DNA from 2 places in the Saccharopolyspora gloriosae genome. Region 1 is predicted to be linked to the other one. Evidence: riboswitches for the same ligand, from Rfam matches in the RefSeq annotation. Region 1 holds a riboswitch; the other holds the start of a gene.

The links. A riboswitch is a leader RNA that binds a small molecule or an ion and turns the genes downstream of it on or off. The one in region 1 is predicted to bind glycine.
Region 2: another riboswitch for glycine. It lies ahead of gcvP (aminomethyl-transferring glycine dehydrogenase); the one in region 1 lies ahead of gcvH (glycine cleavage system protein GcvH).

Annotation. Positions count from the first base shown of each region.
Region 1 is NZ_JACHIV010000001.1:5,424,416-5,431,776, forward strand. It holds gene BJ969_RS23640 (AMP-dependent synthetase/ligase) at 1-415, shown strand, start outside; gene BJ969_RS23645 (SSI family serine proteinase inhibitor) at 906-1,262, shown strand; gene BJ969_RS23650 (YidH family protein) at 1,376-1,774, shown strand; gene BJ969_RS23655 (DUF202 domain-containing protein) at 1,813-2,109, shown strand; gene BJ969_RS23660 (organic hydroperoxide resistance protein) at 2,163-2,582, opposite strand; gene BJ969_RS23665 (MarR family winged helix-turn-helix transcriptional regulator) at 2,584-3,102, opposite strand; gene BJ969_RS23670 (L-serine ammonia-lyase) at 3,392-4,744, opposite strand; gene gcvH (glycine cleavage system protein GcvH) at 4,768-5,142, opposite strand; glycine riboswitch at 5,188-5,282, opposite strand; glycine riboswitch at 5,283-5,375, opposite strand; gene BJ969_RS23680 (glycoside hydrolase family 30 protein) at 5,585-7,045, shown strand; gene ald (alanine dehydrogenase) at 7,197-7,361, shown strand, end outside.
Region 2 is NZ_JACHIV010000001.1:3,185,511-3,192,871, reverse strand. It holds gene clsA (cardiolipin synthase ClsA) at 132-737, shown strand; gene gcvH (glycine cleavage system protein GcvH) at 923-1,306, shown strand; gene garA (glycogen accumulation regulator GarA) at 1,422-1,880, shown strand; gene BJ969_RS14135 (bifunctional nuclease family protein) at 2,431-2,907, shown strand; gene BJ969_RS14130 (MerR family transcriptional regulator) at 3,239-3,805, shown strand; glycine riboswitch at 3,931-4,033, shown strand; gene gcvP (aminomethyl-transferring glycine dehydrogenase) at 4,202-7,099, shown strand; gene BJ969_RS14120 (iron-sulfur cluster assembly accessory protein) at 7,188-7,361, shown strand, end outside.

The sequences.
Region 1 (7,361 bases):
CAAGAGCGAGCTCATCGTCAGCTCCCACGGGGAGAGCGTCGCGCCCAGCGTCGTGGAGCACGCCTTGCGCGCGCATCCGCTGATCGGCCACGCGCTGGCCTTCGGCGAAGGGCGACCGCACGTCGTCGCGCTGCTCGTGCTCGACGAGGACGCCGCGCCCGAGTGGGCCCGCGCGCACGGGATCTCCGAGACCGGCCTGGCAGAGCTGGCCCGGCATCCCGACGTCGTGGCCGAAGTGGACCGCGCGGTGGAATCGGCCAACGCCGCGCTGGGCCAGTCCGGCCAGGTGCTCGCCCACCGCCTGCTCGACCGGCAGTGGGGCGCCGAGGGCGGCGAGCTCAGCCCGGCGCTGAAGTTGCGCCGCCGCGTCATCCACGACAAGTACGCCCACACCCTCGAAGCCCTCTACGACTGACCCACCGACTCCGCGAGCAAGGGAACCCTCCTGTCACCGGTGCGAGCAAGGGAACCTTCCTGTCACCGGTGCGAGCAAGGGAACCTTCCTGTCACCGGTGCGAGCAAGGGAACCTTCCTGTCACCGGTGCGAGCAAGGGAACCTTCCTGTCACCGGTGCGAGCAAGGGAACCTTCCTGTCACCGGTGCGAGCAAGGGAACCTTCCTGTCATCGGTCGCTGTGCGCCCCGGTGCGGCTTCCTCGTCGGGGCGCTCATCAACCCAGGCACAACACTCACTTTGGGGTGACTTGAAGCAACCAGAAAGCCCTGGATAGATCACCCGAGGGTCACCGCGATCCACGACCGAGAACCACGATCTGGTGATCTTCGGTCTCGGGTGCGGAAATCGTCGGGGCACTGCCGATAAATCTGTGCGGAACCTTCCCCAACCCCTTGGAGCGCACAGACATGTCCGGCACCCGGTTCGTTCGTGGCTTTCTGCTCGCGGCGATGGCCGCTCTCCTGCTCACCCCGGCGATGGCGAACGCCACCGCGACGACGAGCCACCTGACGCTCACGATCGCGAGCAAGAACCGCGCCGAGGAGCCGCGCACCGTGCAGCTGCGGTGCGAGCCGACGGGCGGCACGCACCCGAAGGCCGCCGAGGCCTGCAAGACCCTGCTCGCCGCGGGGGGCAACTTCGATCAGATCGGCCAGTCCCAGACCGGTGCGCAGTGCACGATGGTGCTCCGGCCGGTGATCGCCAGCGCGCACGGAACCTGGCAGGGCAAGCCGGTGCACTTCGACAAGGAATTCGGCAACAGCTGCCAGGCGACGTCGAACTTGGGCACCGTCTTCGACTTCTGAGGCTCGCCGCCGGACACCGGCTCTCGCACGGCGCGGGCGCCGGTGTCCGCGTGGAGCAGCGGGTGCGCGCACTCTGCAGCGGCTCGTTGCGCCGGTCGCACTACGGTGGCCGCATGGCTTCCGAGAACGACGACCCCGCTTGTAGGCGCTGGCCACATCGGCTCTACGGGGTAGGTGACGAACCCGATCCCCGGTTCACGCTCGCCAACGAACGAACGTTCCTGGCGTGGATCCGGACCGCGCTGGCCCTGATGGCCGCGGGAGTCGGCGTCGAGGCCCTGAACGCCGCGGCGGGCACCGGCTCGGATCCGCTGCGCACCTCGTTGGCGGTGCTCCTGCTGCTGGCGGGCGTCGTGTGCAGCGTGGCGGCGTTCGGCCGGTGGATGACCATGGAGCGGGCGCTGCGCACGAACTCCCCGCTGCCACCGCCGAAGCTGGCGCCGATCCTCGGGTTCGGCCTGGGCTTGATCGGGCTCGGCGCGCTCGCGCTGCTGCTGATCAGCGGGTTCTGAGGATGCCGGACGAACGGCGGGGTCCGTGGGATCCCGGTTTGCAGATCGAACGCACGACGCTCGCCTGGTTGCGCACCGGGCTGACGTTCGTCGTGGGCCTGATGGTGCTGCTGCGGTTGCTGGTGCACCGCAGCGCGGTGGCCGCCGCCGTGTGCGCCGCGGTGGCGATCCCGCTCGCGGTCGCGATCACCGTGCTGTCGTGGAGCAGGCATCGGCAGGCGGAGCGCAGGTTGCGCGCCGAGGACCCGTTGCCGGACGGCGCGCTGCACGCTTCGCTCACCGCGCTGGCGGTGCTGGCCGGGCTGATCGGAACGGTGTACGTGCTGCTGATGTGACCGTGCCGCGCCGGGGCCGTCGAGGCCCGGCGCGGCACGACCGGTTCACGTCGTCAGGCCACCGCGAGTTCGATCTCGACGTTGCCGCGGATGGCGTTCGAGTACGGGCACACCGAGTCGGCCTGCTCGGTCAGCTGCTGCGCCTGCTCGCGGTCGATGCCGGGCAGGCTCACCGACAGCGAGACGTTCAGGCCGTAACCGCCCGCACCGTTGCTGCCGATGCCGACCTGGGCGGTCACCGAGGAATCGGTGATGTCGGCCTTCGCCTTGCGCGCCACCAGCTGCAGCGCGCTGTGGAAGCACGCGGCGTAGCCGGCGGCGAACAGCTGCTCGGGGTTCGTGGAGTCCCCGCCGGGGCCACCCATCTCGCGCGGCACCGCGAGGTCCAGGTCGAGCACGCCGTCGGACGAGCGGGTGCGTCCGCCCCTGCCCTCGCCGGTCGCGGTCGCCTCGGCCGTGTACAGCGCTGCCATCTCAGTCTCCTTCTGTCGTGGTCCCGCGCAGGAGCTCGTCGGTGATGGGAACGCCCGCCGCCACCGCGGCCCGAGCCCGCTCCGCGGCCTCGTCCACGTTCGCCGTGAGCCGTTCGAGCGTCGAGCGCAGTTCGCGCACTTCGTCGAGTCCCATGCCGATCGCGGCGAGGACTCGATGCGGCACGACCGCCGCCCGTTCCCGGAGTTCGCGCCCCTCATCGGTCAGCCCGACCTCGACGGAACGCTCGTCCCGAGCGCTGCGCCGCCGCGCGACCAGGCCACCGGCTTCGAGCCGCTTCACCAACGGCGACAACGTCCCGGAATCGAGCCGGAGCGTCGCCCCGAGATCCTTGACCGCCAGCGAATCGCGTTCCCAGAGCACCAGCATCACGAGGTACTGCGGGTAGGTCAGCCCCAGCTCGTCGAGGAACGGCCGATACAGGTTGGTGAACGAGCGCGACGCGCTGTAGAGCGCGAAGCACACCTGCCGATCCAGCGACAGCACCGAGTCCGAACTCATCCCGCCTCCTGCACGAGATCGACACTAGCCCCAATTTGAGTTGCCCGCAACTGAGTTGTGCGCAACTCAATGCGAGGAAGGGAACCTTCCTGTCACCCGGTGCCGCCACGCTCCACCGACCCGGGCACGCGACGATCGGAATCGGCACCTCACCACACCGGCTCACCGCGACGAGCGCGGACGAGCAGACCGTGACAGGAAGGTTCCCTTCCTCACGTGGATGACAGGAAGGTTCCCTTGCTCGCCCTGCCCGCCCGGAGCGGGCCTGCGTTCGGGCAGGGCGGCGGGATCAGCACTCGATGACGTTGACGGCGAGGCCGCCGCGAGCCGTCTCCTTGTACTTGGCCTTCATGTCGCGGCCGGTGTCGCGCATGGTCTTGATGACCTTGTCGAGCGAGACGACGTGGCTGCCGTTCCCGCGCAGGGCCATCCGCGCGGCGGTGACCGCCTTGACCGAGGCGACGGCGTTGCGCTCGATGCACGGAATCTGCACCAGGCCACCGATCGGATCGCAGGTGAGCCCGAGGTTGTGCTCCATCGCGATCTCGGCGGCGTTCTCCACCTGCCACGGCGTCGCACCGAGCGCCTCGGCGAGCCCGGCCGCCGCCATCGAGCACGCCGAGCCGACCTCGCCCTGGCACCCGACCTCGGCACCGGAGATCGAGGCGTTCTCCTTGAACAGCACGCCGATCGCCCCCGCCGCCAGCAGGAAGCGGATCACGCCGTCCTCGCTGGCGCCGGGAACGAAGCGCACGTAGTAGTGCAGCACCGCGGGAACGATGCCCGCGGCCCCGTTCGTGGGCGCGGTGACGACCCGGCCGCCCGCCGCGTTCTCCTCGTTGACCGCGAGGGCGAACAAGGTGAGCCACTCCATCGGATCGTCCTGCTCGGTGAGGCTCGCCCGCAGCGCCGCCGCGCGCCGGTTCACCTTCAGCCCGCCGGGCAGCACTCCATCGTTGCTGCACCCGTTGTCGACGCATTCGCGCATCACGCCCCAGATGTGCAGCAGCTGCGCGCGGATGTCCGCCGCGGAACGCCACGACAGCTCGTTGTCGAACATGACGTCGCTGATCCGCGATCCCGAATCGGCCGCCCTCGCGAGCAGTTCCTGCCCGGTGCGGAACGGGTGCCGGACCGCGGTCTCGTCCGGTTTGATCCGGTCGGTCCCGGTGGCGCCGTCGTCGACCACGAACCCGCCGCCGACGGAGTAGAACACCGCGGCGCGCAGTTCACCCGAGGTACCGAACGCGGTGAACCGCATGCCGTTGGGATGCAGCGGCAGCGATTTCCGCCGGTGCATCACGAGGTCGCGATCGACGGAGAAGGCGATGTCGTGCTCGCCCGCCAGCGACAGCCGGCCACCGGTGCGGACGGCGTCCACTCGGTGTTCGACCGCGGCCGGATCCACCGTCTCCGGATCGTGCCCTTCGAGCCCGAGCAGCACCGCTTTCGGACTCCCATGACCATGCCCGGTCGCTCCGAGCGACCCGAACAGCTCGGCTTTCACCCTGGTGACCTCGCCGAGCAGACCCTCGGTGCGCAGGCGTGCCGTGAACATCCCGGCGGCCCGCATCGGGCCGACGGTGTGCGAACTGGACGGCCCGATGCCCACTGAGAAGAGGTCGAAGACGCTGATCGTCACAGATCCGTCCCCCTCAGCCCGGCTTACTCACCACCGGTCAACTGGGCGTATTCCTGCGCCGTGAGCACAGCACCGGTCTGCTCGGCACGCACGTCGAGCAGCCAGCCCTCACCGAACGGGTCCCCGTTGACCACCGCGGGGTCGTCCGCCGCCGCCTCGTTGATCGCCACGACCTCGCCGGTCACGGGCGCGTACAGGTCGCTGACCGACTTCGTCGATTCCAGCTCGCCGCAGGTCTGGCCCGATTCGATCCGCTCGCCCACCTCGGGGAGCTGCACGTACACGATGTCGCCGAGCGCTTCGGCCGCGAAGGGCGTGATGCCGATGCGGACCAGGTCACCGCGGTCCTCGATCCACTCGTGTTCCTCGGTGTAGCGCAGCTGCTCGGGCAGGGACATGGAGGCTCCTCACCATCGTGGGCACAGGTGTGCCCGGGTTCGTGGGCCTCCCCCTCTGTTGCGGAACCTGAGAGCTTCACCGCGTCGTGCGCGGTTTGCACCGTGGGTGCGGCGCCGGAGCGCGCGCTTTCCAGAGTCGCCTCGCCCGAGCGGTCATGGGTGCCTGAGAGTTTGCAGGGAGTGTTTGCTCCTTCGGCGCCCCGTCGGCGCGGGGTCTCTCCCGCCCGGGATCTGCGGCATATGCGGTTGTGGACGTGCCCAGCAACGATAAACGGGCACCCGTCGGTGTCAATGCCCCCTCGCTCCGGATCACACGGATCGAGAGAGGAAGGGAACCTTCCTGTCACCGGTGACAGGAAGGTTCCCTTCCTCGCCTCGCGGAGCGCGGGGTTGCGACCGAATGGAGCTACCCGGGCAGGATTGGTCAGACCACCCTGGGCAGATGGATCACAAGACACGAGGCGGGGTCGCGGCGCCTCGCGCCGGGCGGGCCGCCGCGCTGGTGCTCTCCGCGATCACGCTCAGCACCGGTCTGGTGCTCGCTCCACCTGCGCACGCGGCCCCGGCGGTGGGGGTCTGGTTGACCACGAAGGACGGCCAGAGCAAGCTCGCGCGCCAGCCCGACGCGGAGTTCGGGGCGGGCGGCGGGAACGAGACGATCACGGTCGACCCCGGGACGACGTACCAGGCCGTCGACGGGTTCGGGGCGGCGCTGACCGACTCGTCGGCTTGGCTGGTGAACAACTCCCCGCGGCGCGACGAGATCATGTCCCGGCTGTTCGACGCGGACACCGGAATCGGCCTGACCGCGTTGCGGCAGGTCGTCGGCGCCTCGGACTTCGCGCGCTCGACCTACAGCTACGACGACGTGCCCGCCGGGGAGAGCGACTACGAGCTGGCGGAGTTCTCGATCGCTCACGACGAGGCCGACATCCTGCCGCTGCTACGACGGGCCGGGGAACTGGCTCCGGAGCTGAACGTGGTGGCGACGCCGTGGAGCGCGCCCGCGTGGATGAAGTCCAACGGCTCCATGGTCGGCGGGGAACTGCCGGCGCAGAACTACCAGGTCTTCGCCGACTACCTGGTCCGCTTCGTGCAGGCATACGAGCAGGCCGGGGTCCCGATCGACTCGCTGACCCCGCAGAACGAACCGTTGAACGATCCGCCGTCGTACCCGGGCAGCCCGATGTCCCCGGAAGCCCAGGCGGCGTTCATCGGCAACGACCTCGGTCCGAAGCTCGACGCCGCGGGCCTGGACACGAAGATCCTGGCCTACGACCACAACTGGGACGACACCGAATACCCGAACCACGTGCTCGGCGACGCCAACGCGGCGCGGTACGTCGACGGGGCCGCCTTCCACTGCTACGGCGGGACGCCGGACGCGCAGAGCGCCGTGCACGACGCGCATCCGGACGCCGAGATCCACCTCACCGAATGCTCCGGCACCGAGTCGGAGGATCCGGCGGCGACCTTCGGCGACACGCTGACCTGGCAGGCGAGCAACCTGATCATCGGCGGCACCCGCAACTGGGCCCGCAGCGTCGTGCTGTGGAACCTGGCGCTGGACCCGGCGCACGGCCCGGTCATGGACGGCGCGTGCGACGACTGCACCGGAGTGACCACCATCGACAACGCCACCGGCGAGGTGGACTACAACGCCGAGTACTACGCGCTCGGGCACGCCAGCAAGTTCGTGCGGCCCGGAGCGGTCCGGATCGGATCGAACGAGCTCGACGGGGTGCAGAACGTCGCGTTCCGCAACCCGGACGGTTCCACCGCGCTGATCGCGCTCAACCCCGGCGGTGCCGAACGGCCGATCACCGTGTCCTGGCAGGGCCAGGAGTTCGACTACGCGCTCCCCGCAGGCGGTCTCGCCACCTTCACCTGGCCCCCGGCCTGACCCCGGATCGGGTGCGAGGAAGGGAACCTTCCTGTCACCGGTGACAGGAAGGTTCCCTTCCTCGCACCCTCGGCAGGCGTGCAGGGGCGCGGGGAGCGGGGTGTGGGCGGATGATGCGGGAGGGGCTCCGGGCGACGGGGAGGTGTACCGGGTGAAGGTCGCAGTGCCGAGGGAGATCAAGAACCACGAGTACCGGGTGGCCTGCACCCCGGCGGGGGTGCACGAGTTGCGGGTGCACGGGCACGAGGTGTTCGTGGAGGCGAGCGCCGGGGTCGGCTCGTCGATCCCCGACGAGGAGTACGTCGCGGCGGGCGCG
Region 2 (7,361 bases), 2.2 Mb from region 1:
CCCCGGAACCGGCGGGCTCCAGCATGGCCGAACACGACGAACCGGACCGGGGCGCGGAAGCCCCGGAGCGGTCGTCGCAGTCCGCTGAACGACCGGAACCCGACGCGGAGGCCCCGGCGCCCGATCCCGGCATGGCCCGGATCAAGGAAGTCGCCGCCGGCGTCTGGGACGACCCCTGGCTGACCTGGCCGAACCTGCTGTCCCTCGTGCGGCTCGCCGGCGTCCCGCTGTTCCTGTGGCTGCTGCTCGGGCCGCAATCCGACCTGCTCGCGCTGCTCGTGCTCGTGGTCAGCGGAGCCACCGACTGGCTCGACGGCAAGCTCGCCCGCTGGCTCGACCAGTACAGCCGCGTGGGCGAACTGCTGGACCCCGCGGCCGACCGGCTCTACATCGTCGCGACGCTGATCGCCTTCGTGCTCCGCGACGTGATCCCCTGGTGGGCCGCCGCGGCGCTGATCGGCCGCGACGTCGTGCTCACGCTGTGCCTGCCGGTGCTGCGCTGGCACGGTTTCGAACCGCCGGAAGTGCACTACCTCGGCAAGGCCGCGACGTTCTGCCTGATGTACGCGTTCCCGCTGTTGCTGCTGGTGCAGGAGGACTTCGCCTTCGAAGGCGTCGTGCGCCCGGTGGCCTACGCCTTCACCTGCTGGGGCGGCGCGCTGTACGTGTGGGCGGGGGTGCTGTACCTGATGCAGGTCATCGCCGCCGTGCGCGCCGCGCGCTCCCGACCGGCCTGACGCCCGCGCCTTCCTCCTGGAGCGACCCGGCCGGGATCCGGTGCCGTGTCGATCACGGCGTGCCCATCTTGCGGTCGAAAGCGGCCGCGACCTACGCTCGCGTGGCCCGTCGCGATCACTGCGCGCGGGTGCGGTGGCGCACTTCGGCCCCCGCTCCACGGCTCGACGAGGAAGGCGGGACCCCAGTGGCCCCGGACGGGATCAAGTACACCCAGGAGCACGAGTGGGTGCTGCGCACCGGCGCGGACACCGTGCGCGTCGGGATCACCGACTACGCCCAGCAGCAGCTCGGCGACGTCGTGTTCGTGCAGCTGCCCGAGGTGGGGGAGACCGTCGAAGCCGGGGGTGGCATCGGCGAGGTCGAGTCGACCAAGAGCGTCTCCGACATCTACGCACCCGTGGCCGGTGAGATCGTGGCCCGCAACGAGCAGCTCGACGAGCAGCCCGAGCTGGTCAACTCGGCGCCGTTCGGCGACGGCTGGATGATCGAGATCAAGCTCGCCGACCCCGCCGCGCCCGACGGCCTGCTCGAGGAGAGCGACTACCAAGGCCTCATCGACCAGGGATGATCGTTGATCTCGGGTTCGCAGGCGGCTTGAGGTGGGAGTCCCGCGTCTGCGACCTGGGACGGCACGGTACGTTTGAACGCACTTGCACGACCCATCCGCGCAGAGGAGAGCTCAGGTGAGCCAGAACGACGGGCCCGGCGGCGTTCCGCCGGAGCAGTCACCGGAGACCACCTCGGTCTTCAGGCCGTTCCTCTCGGAGCCGGAGAGCACCGAGAGTGCGACCCCGGAGCCAGCGGCCTCCGGGGTCGATGCGCTGCCCGCCGGGGCTGCCCTGCTGGTGGTCAAGCGCGGCCCGAACGCCGGGTCGCGATTCCTGCTCGATCGGGAGACCACCAGCTCCGGACGCCACCCGGACAGCGACATCTTCCTCGACGACGTGACGGTGTCCCGTCGGCACGCCGAGTTCAGGCGAGAGGGCAACGACTTCGTCGTCGTCGACGTCGGCAGCCTCAACGGCACCTACGTCAACCGGGAACCGGTGGACACCTCGGTGCTCGCCAACGGCGACGAGGTTCAGATCGGGAAGTTCCGGTTGGTGTTCCTGACCGGTCCGATCGAGGGCCAGGGCCGCTGAGCCGAGCGTTCCGCGTACCGAGCGCATCGGGGCGGCGCCTTGCGGCGTCGCCCCGATCGTGCTCGGCGGGCACCGCAACCCGGTCCGCCGCACGGCCGATGATCTTCACGGCCGTTCGGCGCCGCCGGCGGGCGGTCGCGTTACGAGGTGCTTTCCGCAGCGCGCAACGGGTTCTGCGGATGGCGGTGCGGTGTATCGTGGCGTTGGGCATCGTTCGCGTCGGGAGCGGTCGGAGTCCTTCATCGGACGGGCTGGTCGGCGACGCCGCGCGAGCTCGCTCCACGAGGGACCTCCGGGTGTTCGCGGAGGGCAGCGGCGGCGTCAGGAACCGCCTCGGAACGATGTGCGGACCGAGTCGGACAAGGGAATGCCGGGTATCGGCGATCGGCCGGTACGCGGCCGTGAACGGGCCGGAAGAGCCGTCCACCGAGCGGGAATTCCGGGCGGAGGCGATGGCCACCGCCGTATCGCGGGTAGCGTCAGAGGCGTCGGTGCGCGATCCTCGACCAAGGATGTCACGCTTCGGCGCGCTGGAGGAGGCGATGAGACGATGAGCAGCGAAATGCGCGTCGTCGGCGTGCGAGTGGAACTACCAGCCAACCAGCCGATTCTGCTGCTGCGCGAGACCGAAGGCGAGCGGTACCTGCCGATCTGGATCGGATCGGTGGAGGCCACCGCGATCGCGCTGGAGCAGCAGGGCGTGCGACCCGCCAGACCGCTCACCCACGACCTGCTCAAGGACGTCATCGGCGCCCTGGGGCGGGACCTGGAAGAGGTGCGGATCACCGATCTGCAGGAGGGTACGTTCTTCGCCGAACTCATCTTCGACGGGGATGTGCGGGTCTCGGCACGCCCGAGTGATTCGGTGGCGCTGGCGCTGCGGGTCGGAGTGCCGATCCACGCTGACGAGTCGGTGCTGGACGAAGCCGGGCTGATCATCCCGGACGAGCAGGAGGACGAGGTCGAGAAGTTCCGGGAATTCCTGGACTCGGTCTCTCCGGAGGACTTCCGCGGCGCCGATACGTGATCAGGTGAGCGGACGTGCGGTCCGCTCACCCCCGGTGCCGTACCCGGCTCCCGGTGCGAGTTCGCACCGGGAGCCTTTTCGCGTTCGGCGAGCGGCGCGGGCCGGAGCGGGGACGTCACACCCGGGGTGGGCGGGCGGCTCCGCGCGTCGCGTTGACCCGCTCACGGGCCGGGCTTACCGTCGGAGTGCGCGAATCGCCCCGATGTGATTTTCCAGGTCGGGGAAGGTCGAAGCCCCGGTTCCATGATCGTTCCCCCGTTCGGCGGATGATCATGCGTCGAGCCGGGTTCTGGTGGTTCGCCGGCCTCGGGCCGGGCGAGGGGAGGCAGGCGTGGTGGAGCGAGCACCTGGCGAGGATTCCGCCGCGGAGCAGTCGGCGCCGTTCCCCGACACCGCGCTCCCGGACGAGCTCGTCGGCTACCGCGGACCCGCGGCGTGCCAGATCGCCGGCATCACCTACCGGCAGCTGGACTACTGGGCGCGCACCAAGCTGGTCGGCCCGTCGATCCGCGGCGCGGCGGGATCCGGGTCGCAGCGGCTGTACTCGTTCAAGGACGTCCTGGTGCTCAAGGTCGTCAAGCGACTGCTGGACACCGGGGTCTCGCTGCACAACATCCGGGTCGCCGTGGAGCACCTGCGCCATCGAGGCGTGCAGGACCTGGCCAAGATCACGTTGTTCAGCGACGGCACGACGGTCTACGAGTGCACCTCCGCCGAGGAGGTCGTGGACCTGCTGCAGGGCGGTCAGGGCGTGTTCGGGATCGCGGTCAGCGGCGCGATGCGCGAGATCACCGGGACGATCCACGAGTTCCCCGCCGAGCGGGCCGACGGCGGCGAGCACGAGGAGCCGGTCAACGACGAGTTGTCCCGCCGTCGCCGGGACCGCCGCACGGGCTGAGCGCCTCGCCCCGTGACGGGGGCGTCACCGCCGGTCAGCGCCGTGCCCGGCGCACCGGAGTGATCGAGCGGGATGAAGATCGCACTTTCGGTCGTCACTGGATCGGGTAGGCTGCTGAGCATCGCTGACCCCGCGCGGGAGAGTTCGCCGGTGACCTGGTCACCGGCGGCGCCGAAGGAGCAAACCCTCCCCGACAACCTCTCAGGCCTGCTGGACCGCACGGGCGAGATACCTCTGGAAAGAGGGACCACCGGTAGGTGGTTCCCCGCCGACGGTGCAAGCCCGGTCGCCGTACCGGGTGAAGCTCTCAGGCGTTCGTATCGCGGACGGTGACAGAGGGGGAGAGCAGCATTCGTGCTGCCGCCCTGTGTCCGTCGCGATGAATGAGGTGTGGCGATGACGACCGAAGACCGTATCCCGCTGGCCGCCCTGGAACACGGCACTCCGTTCGCCGACCGCCATGTCGGGCCGTTGCCCGCCGAGCTGGCGCGCATGCTGGACGTGATCGGTGTCGGCTCGCTGGAGGAGCTGGGCCAGGCCGCGGTGCCCGAAGGCATCCGCGAACGGGACCTGCAGCTGGCCCTGCCGGAGCCGGCTACCGAGGCCGAGGCGCTCAAGCAGCTCCGGGACCTGGCGCGGCTCAACAGCCCGCACACCGAGATGATCGGGCTGGGCTACTACCCGACGATCACGCCGCCGGTGATCCTGCGCAACGTGCTGGAGAGCCCCGCCTGGTACACGGCGTACACGCCGTACCAGCCGGAGATCTCGCAGGGCAGGCTCGAGGCGCTGCTGAACTTCCAGACGATGGTCGCCGACCTGACCGGTGTTCCGGTGGCGAACTCGTCGATGCTGGACGAGGCCACCGCCGCCGCCGAGGGCATGACGCTGGTGCGCCGCGCGGGCCGGGCCAAATCGCCGCGCTTCGTGGTGGACGCGGACGTGATGCCGCAGACCCTGGAGGTGCTGCGGACCCGCGCCGAACCGCTGGGCATCGAGGTGATCGTCACCGACCTCGCCGCGGGTCCCGAGGCGCTGCCGGAGGACGACTTCTTCGGCGTGCTGCTGGCCTACCCCGGTGCCTCCGGCGCGCTCCGCGACCACGAGGCGATCATCGAGCGGGTCCATGAGCGCGGCGGGATGGCCGTGGTCAGCGCCGACCTGCTGGCGCTGACGCTGCTGCGCGCTCCCGGTGAGATCGGTGCCGACGTGGTGGTCGGCACGACGCAGCGCTTCGGCGTGCCGATGGGCTTCGGCGGCCCGCACGCCGGGTACATGGCGGTGCGCAAGGGCATCGAGCGGCAGCTGCCGGGCCGGTTGGTCGGCGTGAGCGTCGACGCCGACGGCGACCAGGCCTACCGGCTCGCCCTGCAGACCAGGGAGCAGCACATCCGCCGGGAGAAGGCGACGAGCAACATCTGCACCGCGCAGGTGCTGCTGGCGGTCGTCGCGTCGATGTACGGCGTCTACCACGGCCCGAGCGGGCTGCGGGCCATCGCGCGCCGGGCGCACCGGATGGCCGCGGTGCTGGCGGAGCGGTTGCGCCGGGGCGGGGTGCGGATCGAGCACGCGGAGTTCTTCGACACGATCGTCGCGCGGGTTCCGGGCAGGGCAGCGGAGGTCGTGCGGGCGGCCCGCGAGGGCGGCATCAACCTGCGCCACATCGACGACGACCTCGTCGGCATCAGCTGCGACGAGACCACCACCAGGGAGACGCTGGTGCGGGTGGCCGCCGCGTTCGGGATCGAAGGCGGCTCGGTGGCCGACGTCGACGCGCTGGACGCGGAGACCGCCGACGCGCTGCCCGGCGTGCTGCGGCGCACCTCGGAGTACATGACGCACCCGGTGTTCCACACCCACCGCTCGGAGACCTCGCTGCTGCGCTACCTGCGCCGCCTGTCGGACTCCGACGTCGCGCTGGACCGGAGCATGATCCCGCTGGGGTCCTGCACGATGAAGCTGAACGCGACCGCGGAGATGGAGCCGATCACCTGGCCGGAGTTCGCCGAGGTGCACCCGTTCGCGCCCGCGCAGGACGCGACGGGGCTGCTGGAGATCGTGCGGGACCTGGAGCGCTGGCTCGCGGAGATCACCGGCTACGACGCGGTGAGCCTGCAGCCGAACTCGGGCAGCCAGGGCGAGTTCGCCGGGTTGCTGGCGATCCGCGCCTACCACCACAGCCGTGGTGAGTCGGCCCGCGACGTGTGCCTGATCCCGGCCAGCGCGCACGGCACGAACGCCGCGAGCGCCGTGATGGCCGGGCTGCGCGTGGTCGTGGTGCGCTGCGACGACAAGGGCAACATCGAGCTCGACCACCTGCGCGAAGTGGTGGACCAGCACCGCGACGACCTCGCCGCGATCATGATCACCTACCCGTCCACGCACGGCGTCTACGAGGACACCGTGGAGCAGGTGTGCGGCCTGGTGCACGACGCGGGCGGCCAGGTCTACGTCGACGGCGCGAACCTCAACGCGCTGATCGGCCTGGCGCGGATGGGCAAGTTCGGGTCCGACGTCTCGCACCTGAACCTGCACAAGACGTTCTGCATCCCGCACGGCGGTGGCGGTCCCGGCGTGGGCCCGATCGGGGTGCGCGAGCACCTGGCGCCGTTCCTGCCGAACCACCCGCTGCAGCCCGCGGCCGGTCCGGAGACCGGTGTGGGCCCGATCAGCGCGGCGCCGTGGGGCAGCGCGTCGATCTTGCCGATCTCCTGGGCCTACGTCCGCATGATGGGGTCCGACGGGCTGCGCCGGGCGACGCTGACGGCGGTGGCCGCGGCGAACTACGTGGCCCGCCGGCTCGACGAGTACTTCCCGGTGCTCTACACGGGCACCGGCGGTTTCGTCGCCCACGAATGCATCCTGGACCTGCGGCCGATCACCAAGGCCTCCGGCGTGACGGTGGACGACGTGGCGAAGCGGCTCGCCGACTACGGCCTGCACGCACCGACCATGTCCTTCCCGGTGGCCGGGACGCTGATGGTCGAGCCGACGGAGAGCGAGAACCTCGCCGAACTCGACCGGTTCTGCGAAGCGATGATCGCGATCAAGGGCGAGATCGACAAGGTGGCGAGCGGTCAGTGGCCCGCGGACGACAACCCGCTGAGCCAGGCCCCGCACACCGCCGCGTCGCTCGCCGGTCCTTGGGATCACGCCTACAGTCGAGCGGAGGCCGCCTACCCGCTGGGTACCGGGACGCAGAAGGTGTGGCCCGCGGTGCGCAGGATCGACGGCGCGCGGGGCGACCGGAACCTGGTGTGCTCGTGCCCTCCGCTTTCGGCGTACGAAGGCTGATCGTCCTGCGGGGGTGAGCGGGTGCCGTGGGCGATGCACTACGGTGGGCGGCTCCATCATCCCAATCGCCTCCGAGAGGAGTGCAGCAATGCTCACGATCAGCGAGAGCGCAGCTGAGGTCATCAAGGTCGTCCTGGCCGGCGGTGACTCGCCCGAGGGTTCGGGGCTGCGCATCGCCCCGGTCGCCGACGAGGCCGGTCAGGCCGAGTTGCAGGCGGCGATCGCCAGCGAGCCGCAGGGAGACGACCAGGTGGTGGAGGAA